DNA from 2 places in the Streptomyces sp. NPDC031340 genome. Region 1 is predicted to be linked to the other one. Evidence: predicted binding sites of a transcription regulator. Region 1 holds the regulator's gene; the other holds the start of a gene.
What was found. Region 1 encodes HrcA, which represses chaperone genes, less so after heat shock. Its sites were predicted from a motif close to TTNGCACTCNGNNNNNCNGAGTGCNAA; they were not measured.
Positions count from the first base shown of each region.

Region 2: the regulator HrcA is predicted to act here: its motif matches at 1,756-1,782, upstream of groL (chaperonin GroEL).

Region 1 covers NZ_JBVIIE010000012.1:143,441-148,648, forward strand. The annotation lists gene ACZ5GT_RS11795 (nitronate monooxygenase) at 1-7, opposite strand, end outside; gene dnaJ (molecular chaperone DnaJ) at 86-1,219, opposite strand; gene hrcA (heat-inducible transcriptional repressor HrcA) at 1,220-2,236, opposite strand; gene ACZ5GT_RS11810 (MBL fold metallo-hydrolase) at 2,388-3,119, shown strand; gene ACZ5GT_RS11815 (DUF3097 domain-containing protein) at 3,151-3,957, shown strand; gene ACZ5GT_RS11820 (Uma2 family endonuclease) at 3,941-4,513, opposite strand; gene hemW (radical SAM family heme chaperone HemW) at 4,615-5,208, opposite strand, start outside.
Region 2 covers NZ_JBVIIE010000100.1:8,717-13,924, reverse strand. The annotation lists gene groL (chaperonin GroEL) at 1-1,593, opposite strand, end outside; gene ACZ5GT_RS39965 (cold-shock protein) at 1,912-2,115, opposite strand; gene ACZ5GT_RS39960 (MoaD/ThiS family protein) at 2,558-2,833, opposite strand; gene thrC (threonine synthase) at 3,009-4,292, opposite strand; SAM riboswitch class I at 4,311-4,468, opposite strand; gene ACZ5GT_RS39950 (glucosyl-3-phosphoglycerate synthase) at 4,625-5,208, shown strand, end outside.

The sequences.
Region 1 (5,208 bases):
AGGACATGACGGCATGTTGTCACGTCCCGTGAACAAGTCCGAATCGGGACGGGCCCCTGGCCGGGGCCAGGGGCGTCCCGTGTCGTCAGCGCCCGTTGAAGGCGTCCTTGAGCCGGGAGAACAGGCCCTGCTGGCCCGGCTGGAACTGGCCCTGCGGGCGTTCCTCGCCGCGCAGCTTGGCGAGCTCGCGCAGCAGACGTTCCTGCTCGACGTCGAGCTTGGTGGGGGTCTGCACCTCGACGTGGACGATGAGGTCGCCCCGGCCGCCGCCGCGCAGATGCGTGACGCCCCGGCCGTGCAGCGGGATCGACTGGCCCGACTGGGTGCCCGGGCGGATGTCGACCTCCTCCAGGCCGTCGAGGGTCTCCAGCGGGACCTTGGTGCCGAGGGCGGCCGCGGTCATCGGGATGGTGACCGTGCAGTGCAGGTCGTCGCCGCGCCGCTGGAACATCGCGTGCGGCAGCTCGTGGATCTCGACGTACAGGTCGCCGGCCGGGCCGCCGCCGGGGCCGACCTCGCCCTCGCCCGCGAGCTGGATGCGGGTGCCGTTGTCGACGCCGGCCGGGATCTTGACGGTCAGGGTGCGGCGGGAGCGGATCCGGCCGTCGCCCGCGCACTCCGGGCAGGGGGTGGGCACGACCGTGCCGAAGCCCTGGCACTGCGGGCAGGGGCGCGAGGTCATGACCTGGCCCAGGAAGGACCGGGTGACCTGGGAGACCTCGCCGCGGCCGCGGCACATGTCGCAGGTCTGGGCGGAGGTGCCCGGCGCGGCGCCCTCACCGTTGCAGGTGGAGCAGACGATCGCCGTGTCGACCTGGATGTCCTTGGTGGTGCCGAAGGCCGCCTCGTCGAGGTCGATCTCCAGCCGGATCATCGCGTCCTGGCCGCGCCGGGTGCGCGAGCGCGGGCCGCGCTGGGACGCCGTACCGAAGAAGGCGTCCATGATGTCCGAGAAGTTCCCGAAGCCGCCCGCGCCGAAGCCCGCGCCGGCGCCGCCGGACTGCGAGAGCGGGTCGCCGCCGAGGTCGTAGACCTGCTTCTTCTGCGGGTCCGACAGCACCTCGTAGGCGGCGTTGATCTCCTTGAACCGCTCCTGGGTCTTCGGATCGGGGTTGACGTCCGGGTGCAGCTCGCGTGCGAGCCGCCGGAAGGCCTTCTTGATCTCTTCCTGCGACGCGTCGCGGCGCACGCCGAGAACGGCGTAGTAGTCCGTGGCCACTTACGACTCCGCCAGGATCTGTCCGACGTACCGTGCCACTGCGCGTACCGCTCCCATCGTTCCCGGGTAATCCATGCGGGTCGGTCCGACCACGCCGAGCTTGGCGACTGCCTCGCCGCCCGAACCGTAGCCGACCGAGACCACGGACGTGGAGTTGAGTCCTTCATAGGCGTTCTCGTGCCCGATGCGCACGGTCATGCCCGAATCGCCTGCCTCGCCCAGGAGTTTGAGGAGGACGACCTGCTCCTCCAGGGCCTCCAGGACGGGCCGGATGGTGAGGGGGAAGTCGTGTCCGAAGCGGGTCAGATTGGCGGTGCCGCCGATCATCAGCCGCTCCTCGTTCTCCTCGACGAGCGTCTCCAGGAGGGTGGACAGGACCGTCGAGACGGTGCCGCGGTCCTCGACGTCGAAGCCCTCGGGGAGGTCTTCCACCAGCCGCGGGACGTCCGCGAACCGGCGGCCCGCGACCCGGCTGTTCAGCCGCGCCCGCAGGTCCGCGAGGGACGCCTCGCCGAACGGCGCCGGGCAGTCCACCATGCGCTGCTCGACCCGGCCGGTGTCGGTGATCAGCACGAGCATCACGCGCGCGGGGGCGAGCGACAGCAGTTCGACGTGCCGGACCGTGGACCGGGTGAGCGACGGGTACTGCACTACGGCGACCTGCCGGGTGAGCTGCGCGAGCAGCCGCACCGTGCGCGCCACGACGTCGTCGAGGTCGACGGCGCCGTCGAGGAAGTTCTGGATCGCGCGCCGCTCGGGCGGGGTCATCGGCTTGACGCCCGCGAGCTTGTCGACGAACAGCCGGTAGCCCTTGTCGGTGGGGATGCGCCCGGCGCTGGTGTGCGGCTGGGCGATGTACCCCTCGTCCTCGAGGGCCGCCATGTCGTTGCGCACGGTCGCCGGGGACACGCCGAGGTTGTGCCGCTCGGTCAGGGCCTTCGACCCGACCGGCTCCTCGGTGCCGACGTAGTCCTGGACGATGGCGCGCAACACCTGAAGCCGTCGTTCACTCAGCATGGCGCACACCTCCAGAAAGTCGTCCCCTGACGCCTGCCTGGCACTCTGCGCGTGCGAGTGCCAGCGTTCCCCGGCCCAGTGTACGGCGGTGGGGTACTGACTGGGCAAGGTCGGGCCTGCCGGGGCGGGTCCGTACGGCTAGCGTCGCGGTATGACGGTGACTTGGGAAGAGCTCGGGTGGGAGCGGCTGGCGGCCGGGGTCGGGCGGTGCCGGCTGCCGGGCTGGGACTGCACGGCCGGGCTGGTCGTCGGGGCGGACACGGCGCTGGTGGTCGACGCGGGGTCGAGCCTGGCGGAGGGGGCGCGGCTGCGGGCTCAGGCGCAGCGGCTGGCCGGTCGCCGTGTGACCCATCTCGCGCTCACCCACCCCCATTTCGACCATGTCTTCGGGGCGGCGGCGTTCGCGGGCGCGGAGGTGTTCGGGGCGGTGGGCGCCGAAGCGGTGTTCACCGGGCGGCACGGGCGCGAGGAACTGCGCGCGGACGCGGTGCGGTGCGGGCTGGACGCGCGGCTGGCCGAGGAGGCGGTGGACGCGCTCGCCGCGCCCCGCCATCACGTCAGCGGCGAGTGGACGCTCGACCTGGGCGGCGGCCGGCAGGTGCTGCTGGCGAACGTGGGTCCGGCGCACACCGCCCACGACCTGGTCGTGCTGGTGCCGGGCTCGCCGGAGGTGGTGTTCTGCGGGGACCTGGTCGAGGAGTCGGGCGAGCCGCAGGCGGGCCCGGACGCGGTGCCGTCGCGGTGGCCGGCCGCGCTGGACCGGCTGCTCGCCCTCGGTGGCGAGGACGCGCTGTACGTTCCCGGTCACGGTGCGGTGGTCGACGCGGCGTTCGTCCGGGCGCAGCGGGAGGCGCTGGCGGCCCGTTTCGGCGTGTCGCGGTGATCGGCGGGACGGTTCTCCTATCGTCGTTCGAATGCGCCAGTACTCTCCGGACCTGACCCCTCCGTGGAAGAAGCCGAAGCCCGTGCCGGAGGTGCCGGCGGAGCCGGGCCTGGTGGTGGAGGAGCCCGGGAGCGGCTTCTGCGGGGCGGTGATCCGCTGCGAGGCGGGCACGGTGACCCTGGAGGACCGCTTCGGCAAGCACCGGGTGTTCCCGCTGGAGCCGCGCGGGTTCCTGCTGGAGGGCCGCGTGGTGACCCTCGTCAGGCCGCCCTCCGCCCCGCTGCGGCCCACCCGTACGGCGTCCGGTTCGGTCGCCGTGCCCGGCGCACGCGCGCGCGTGGCCCGCGCCGGGCGCATCTACGTCGAGGGACGGCACGACGCGGAGCTGGTCGAGAAGGTGTGGGGCGACGACCTGCGCGTCGAGGGCGTGGTGGTGGAGTACCTGGAGGGCGTGGACGACCTGCCGTCGATCGTGGCCGGGTTCGCGCCGGGCCCGGACGCCCGGCTGGGCGTCCTGGTCGACCACCTGGTCCCCGGCTCGAAGGAGTGGCGGATCGCCGAGCAGGTGACCAGCGAGCACGCGCTGGTCGTCGGCCATCCGTACATCGACGTCTGGGAGGCGGTGAAACCGTCGTCCCTGGGCATCGCGGGCTGGCCGCGCGTCCCGCACGGGCAGGACTGGAAGACGGGCGTGTGCCGCGCGCTGGGCTGGCCGTCGGACAACACGGGCGCCGTGTGGCAGGCGATCCTGGCGCGGGTGACGTCCTACAAGGACCTGGAGCCGGAACTGCTGGGGCGGGTGGAGGAGCTGATCGACTTCGTCACGGCCCAGCCGTGAGCGGCGGCAGGGTGCCGAATCCGCCGGTGTCGAGGTCGACCCCCACGATCGGCAACGGCACCGGGTCGCCGAACTTGCGGGTGCGCTCGTACTGGTAGTCCGCCGCCAGGCCCCTCCCGGTCGGCTCCGCCAGCACCAGGCACTTGGCCCGGAAGGGATCGATGACCAGGTAGACCGGGATTCCGCCCGCGGCGTAGATCGACCGCTTCTCGACGTAGTCCCGGTGGACGCTGCTCTTGGAGACCACTTCGACCAGCATCGTCACGGCGTCCGCGGGGACCAGCCGGCCCGGGGTGTCGTCGGCGCCGATCTCCATGACCACGAGGTCCGGCTGGGGCTCGCTGTCCTCGTCCGGGAACGCGATGTCCTGCGTCTGCAGCCGCTCCCACCGCCCGGAGGGGATCTGGTCCTGCACCGACTGCACGATGCGGTTGTGGACCTTGTCGGGCACGGCCATCATCACGATTTCCCCCCGGATGAGCTCAGCCTTGAAGCCCTCGGGAACCTCCAGGTTCTCGAATGCCTCATGCACCCGGCGATCATCCACAGCGGTCATCTCCGTGGTCCTCCGCTCTCGCCGCCGCGTGTACGGCGGCAGCCTACGAACCAGGTTAGGGACCGGACCGGCGTTCCGCATTGATTCACCCCGCCGGGTGATCAGTCCACCAGGTCACGGACCACCGCGTCCGCCAGCAGCCGTCCGCGCAGGGTGAGGGCCGCCCGTCCCTCGTCGTACGGTCCGCTGTCCAGCAGTCCGTCCGCCAGCGCGCGCCGGGAGGCCGCCAGGCCGTCCGGCTTCAGCAGGGACAGCGGTACCCCCTCCCGCAGCCGCAGCTCCAGCAGGATCCGCTCCACGCGCCGGTCCTCGTCGGACAGCAGTTCGCGGCCGGCCCCCGGCGAGCGCCCGGCGGCGAGGGCGGCGGCGTAGGCGCCGGGGTGCTTGACGTTCCACCAGCGCACCCCGCCGACGTGCGAGTGCGCCCCGGGGCCCGCACCCCACCAGTCGGCGCCGCGCCAGTACAGCTCGTTGTGCAGGCAGCGGGCCTGCTCGGAGGTGGCCCAGTTGGAGACCTCGTACCAGCCGAAGCCGGCCGCCGACAGGGTCTCCTCGGCGATCAGGTAGCGGTCGGCGTGCACATCGTCGTCGGTCATCGGGACCTCGCCGCGGCGGATGCGGTGGGCGAGCCGCGTGCCCTCCTCGACGATCAGGGCGTACGCCGAGACGTGGTCGGGACCGGCACCGATCGCCGC
Region 2 (5,208 bases), on a different contig from region 1:
GCCGCCGGCGGGCGCGGCGGCCTTCTCCGGCTTGTCGGCGATGACGGCCTCGGTGGTGAGGAACAGCGCGGCGATGGAGGCGGCGTTCTGCAGGGCAGAGCGGGTCACCTTCGCCGGGTCGATGATGCCCTCGGCGATCATGTCGACGTACTCGCCGGTCGCGGCGTTCAGACCGTGGCCGACGGCCAGGTTGCGCACCTTCTCCACGACGACGCCGCCCTCGAGACCACCGTTGACGGCGATCTGCTTCAGCGGGGCCTCCAGGGCCAGCTTCACGGCGTTGGCGCCGGTCGCCTCGTCACCCTCGAGCTCCAGCTTCTCGAAGACCTGGGAGGCCTGCAGCAGGGCCACGCCACCACCGGCGACGATGCCCTCCTCGACGGCCGCCTTGGCGTTGCGGACGGCGTCCTCGATGCGGTGCTTGCGCTCCTTGAGCTCCACCTCGGTGGCGGCACCGGCCTTGATGACCGCGACACCGCCGGCGAGCTTGGCCAGGCGCTCCTGCAGCTTCTCGCGGTCGTAGTCGGAGTCGCTGTTCTCGATCTCGGCGCGGATCTGGTTCACGCGGCCCGCGACCTGGTCGGCGGAACCGGCGCCGTCGACGATGGTGGTCTCGTCCTTGGTGATGACGACCTTGCGGGCGCGGCCCAGGAGGTCCAGGGTCGCGTTCTCCAGCTTGAGGCCGACCTCCTCGGAGATGACCTCGCCGCCCGTGAGGATGGCGATGTCGCCGAGCATGGCCTTACGGCGGTCGCCGAAGCCCGGGGCCTTGACGGCGACGGACTTGAAGGTGCCGCGGATCTTGTTGACGACCAGGGTCGACAGGGCCTCGCCCTCGACGTCCTCGGCGATGATCAGCAGCGGCTTGCCCGACTGCATGACCTTCTCCAGCAGCGGGAGCAGGTCCTTGACCGAGGAGATCTTGGAGTTGGCGATCAGGATGTACGGGTCGTCGAGGACGGCCTCCATACGCTCCATGTCGGTGGCGAAGTACGCCGAGATGTAGCCCTTGTCGAAGCGCATGCCCTCGGTGAGCTCGAGCTCCAGACCGAAGGTCTGCGACTCCTCGACGGTGATGACGCCTTCCTTGCCGACCTTGTCCATCGCCTCGGCGATGAGTTCGCCGATCTGGGTGTCGGCGGCGGAGATGGAGGCCGTGGAGGCGATCTGCTCCTTGGTCTCCACGTCCTTGGCCTGCTCAAGGAGGGCGGCGGAGACGGCCTCGACGGCCTTCTCGATACCGCGCTTGAGGGCCATCGGGTTGGCGCCGGCGGCTACGTTGCGCAGACCCTCGCGCACGAGCGCCTGGGCGAGCACGGTCGCCGTGGTCGTACCGTCACCGGCGACGTCGTCCGTCTTCTTGGCGACTTCCTTGACCAGCTCGGCGCCGATCTTCTCGTACGGGTCCTCGAGCTCGATCTCCTTGGCGATGGAGACACCATCGTTGGTGATCGTGGGGGCGCCCCACTTCTTCTCGAGGACGACGTTGCGACCCTTGGGGCCGAGCGTCACCTTGACGGCGTCCGCGAGCTGGTTCATGCCGCGCTCGAGGCCGCGCCGCGCCTCCTCGTCGAACGCGATGATCTTGGCCATGTGAAGTGGTCCCTCCAGGACTGGGGGTGATTCCTTCGGACCGCGCCCGCGCCCGCGACGGACGGCTCGCCTGCCTCGTGGTTCCTTGCCCCACCCGGCCTGCGGGCCTCACCGACCCGGTCCTTCGTTGTCACTCTCACCTTCAGAGTGCTAACGCAATGATTAGCACTCGACCCCCTCGAGTGCAAGACGCGCCCGCGGAGCGGGCGGGGGCTTCATCGCGCGCGAACATGCGTCCGGGCAGGACGAAGGGCCCGTACCCCGGGAGGTACGAGCCCTTCGACGGAAGACGTCGCTGCGGTTCGGTCGGTCGCGCGATCAGGCGGTGACACGCACCATGTCGGCCTGCGGGCCCTTCTGGCCCTGCGAGATCTCGAACTCCACCCGCTGGCCCTCTTCCAGGGTGCGGTACCCGTCCATCTGGATGGCGCTGTAGTGGACGAAAACATCCGCACCACCGTCGACCGCGATGAAGCCGTACCCCTTCTCCGCGTTGAACCACTTGACGGTGCCCTGAGCCATGCCTAACTCCCCTATTACTGGCCCTTGCACGGACCCGCACTTCGCGGATCCGGGTCAGACCTCACCCCCCACGGATTGGGGGCGTGCGCCGGAACGCGTCGACCGCGGCCGAATGTATCTGCCCAACTGCCGTCTGCAACAGGTCAGTCGGACGAGAATTCCGGACGGAAGGGGTCCGGAATGTAGTAAGAATTCCCCCGAATGCAGGGCAAGTCGGGCTGCACATAAAGAGCGAATGGCGCAAAAGACTCGCACACTTTGGCTATTTCTCGACGCATCCGGAGCGGGCAATGATCGCGTCCGGCGCGCGGAGCCGGGGGTGGGTTCCCCAACTGTACCGCGCTCAACCATACAGAATTGCCCCCTCCGCTTCTCTTACGGAGGGGGCAATCGGTCACAACTCTGCGTCACCAGCGTTACCGGCGGTAAACGAACGGGCAGGTCAGCCGCCCGCCACGGCCGGGATGATCGAGACGCCGGCCCCGTCGGGGGTGACGGTCTCCAGGCCCTGCTCGAAGCGGACGTCGTCGTCGTTGACGTAGACGTTGACGAAGCGGCGCAGCTTGCCCTGGTCGTCCAGGACGCGGGCGGCGATGCCCGTGTGGTTCTTCTCCAGGTCCGCGATGACCTCGGCGAGGGTCGCGCCCTCGGCGGGGACCTCGGCCTGACCGCCGGTGTAGGTGCGCAGGATGGTGGGGATGCGAACGGTCACGCTCATGCGACTTGACCTCCAGTGACTACAAGACTACTTTGCGTGTTGGCCGCCGGGCCGGCGGTTTCGGCCTGTGGAGCTGACACAAGACCTCGGCTTGGGTTCGTCCCGGGGGCGGTCGGCCGCGAAGCAGGAAGCCTGGCGGGTGACCGCTGGACTCCCCGGGACACCGAGGAGGAGGTCAAGCGAGGCCGGCCTCTCGGAACGACTCGAGGTTGGGACGGATGGTCGCGGTGAGCCCCGTGCCGGCCACCGCGTCCAGCGTCTTCAGGCCGTCGCCGGTGTTGAGGACGACGGTCGTCTTCGTGGGGTCGAGGAGGCCGTTGTCGATCAGCTTCTTCGTCACGCCGACCGTCACCCCGCCCGCCGTCTCGGCGAAGATGCCCTCGGTCCGGGCGAGCAGCTTGATCGCGTCGACGACCTGCTCGTCGGTCACGTCCTCCACGGCGCCGCCGGTGCGGCGGGCGATGTCGAGGACGTAGGGGCCGTCGGCCGGGTTGCCGATGGCGAGGGACTTGGCGATGGTGTCCGGCTTCTGCGGGCGGACCACGTCGTGGCCGGCCTTGAAGGCGGTGGAGACCGGCGAGCAGCCCAGCGCCTGCGCGCCGAAGATCTTGTACGGCTTGTCCTCGACGAGCCCGAGCTTGATCAGCTCCTGCAGGCCCTTGTCGACCTTGGTGAGCTGCGAGCCGGAGGCGATGGGGATGACGATCTGGTCCGGCAGCCGCCAGCCGAGCTGCTCGCACACCTCGTACGCCAGGGTCTTGGACCCTTCCGCGTAGTAGGGCCGCAGGTTGACGTTGACGAAGCCCCAGCCCTCGCCGGCCGGGTCGCCGATGAGCTCGGAGCAGAAGCGGTTGACGTCGTCGTAGTTGCCCTCGATGCCGACGAGCTCGCCGCCGTAGACGGCGGCCATGACGATCTTGCCCTGCTCCAGGTCGTGCGGGATGAACACGCAGGAACGGAGGCCGGCCCGGGCGGCGGCGGCGCCGACGGCGCCGGCCAGGTTGCCGGTGGAGGAGCAGGAGAGGGTGGTGAAGCCGAAGGCGCGGGCGGCCTCCAGGGCCTGGGCGACCACGCGGTCCTTGAAGGAGTGCGTCGGGTTGCCGGAGTCGTCCTTCACGTACAGCCCGCCGGTCACGCCGAGTTCGCGGGCCAGGTTGTCGGCCTTGACCAGCTTGGTCCAGCCCGGGTTCAGGTTGGGCTTGTCGGCCACGTCCGCGGGGACGGGCAGCAGCGGCGCGTAACGCCAGATGTTCGCGGGTCCCGCCTCGATGCGCCTGCGGAGTTCCTCGGTGTCGTAGGCCGAGAAGTCGTACGCGATCTCCAGCGGGCCGAAACACTCCTCGCAGGCGAAGACCGGTCCGAGGGGGACCCGGTGACCGCATTCGCGACAGGACAGAGCGGCGGCGGGGCCGAGGTCTACGGTGGAGTCCGTGGTGCTTGCAACAGTCTGCACAGCCATGTGAGGCGAGGCCCTTTCTCCTCATCTTCCTCACGACGCATCTCGCCGTGAGACGGATTTGGCACCTTCCCTAGCCGGGAGCCTCGCGCGGCGATCGACGGTGATCGGTACGAGAACCGGCTGGAGGGTTGCCGGGGCTTCATCGGGCCGTGTCCCTCTGCCCCTCTGGATGAGCGGTATTCGGTTGTGAACGCGGGACGACCCCCGACATGCGATGGTCATCAGCGTTGTTCAAGACTGTAACCGAAGGCCAGGACAGTTGAGATAGCCGTCCGAACCGCGAGATGGATCACATGGTCCGCCGCCGAGAGAACGCAGAGGAGCCGCGCACTGTGCTGAACGAAGTCGAGCGCTGGCTGAACACCCGCTCCTGGTCCGTGACCGACCGGCCGCTGCACATGATCCTGGCCGCCAAACAACGCACCGGTCAGTCGGTCAGCGTCGTGCTGCCCGCGCTCAACGAGGAGGGGACGGTCGGCGACATCGTCGCGGCCATCCGTCACGACCTCATGCAGCAGGTCCCGCTCGTCGACGAGATCGTCGTCGTCGACTCCGGGTCCACCGACCGCACGTCCGAGGTCGCCGCGGCGGCGGGCGCGCGGGTGGTCCACCGCGACGAGATCCTGCCGCGCATACCCACCGTCCCCGGCAAGGGGGAGGTGCTGTGGCGCTCCCTGCTCGTCACGAGCGGGGACATCGTCTGCTTCGTCGACGCCGACCTGAAGGAGTTCTCCTCCGACTTCGTCTCCGGGATCGTGGGCCCGCTGCTCACCGACCCCGGGGTCGACCTGGTCAAGGCGATGTACGACCGTCCGCTCGGCGGCGCCGCGGGCCAGGGCGGCCGGGTCACCGAGCTGATGGCGCGCCCGCTGCTGAACATGCACTGGCCGCAGCTGGCCGGGTTCGTGCAGCCGCT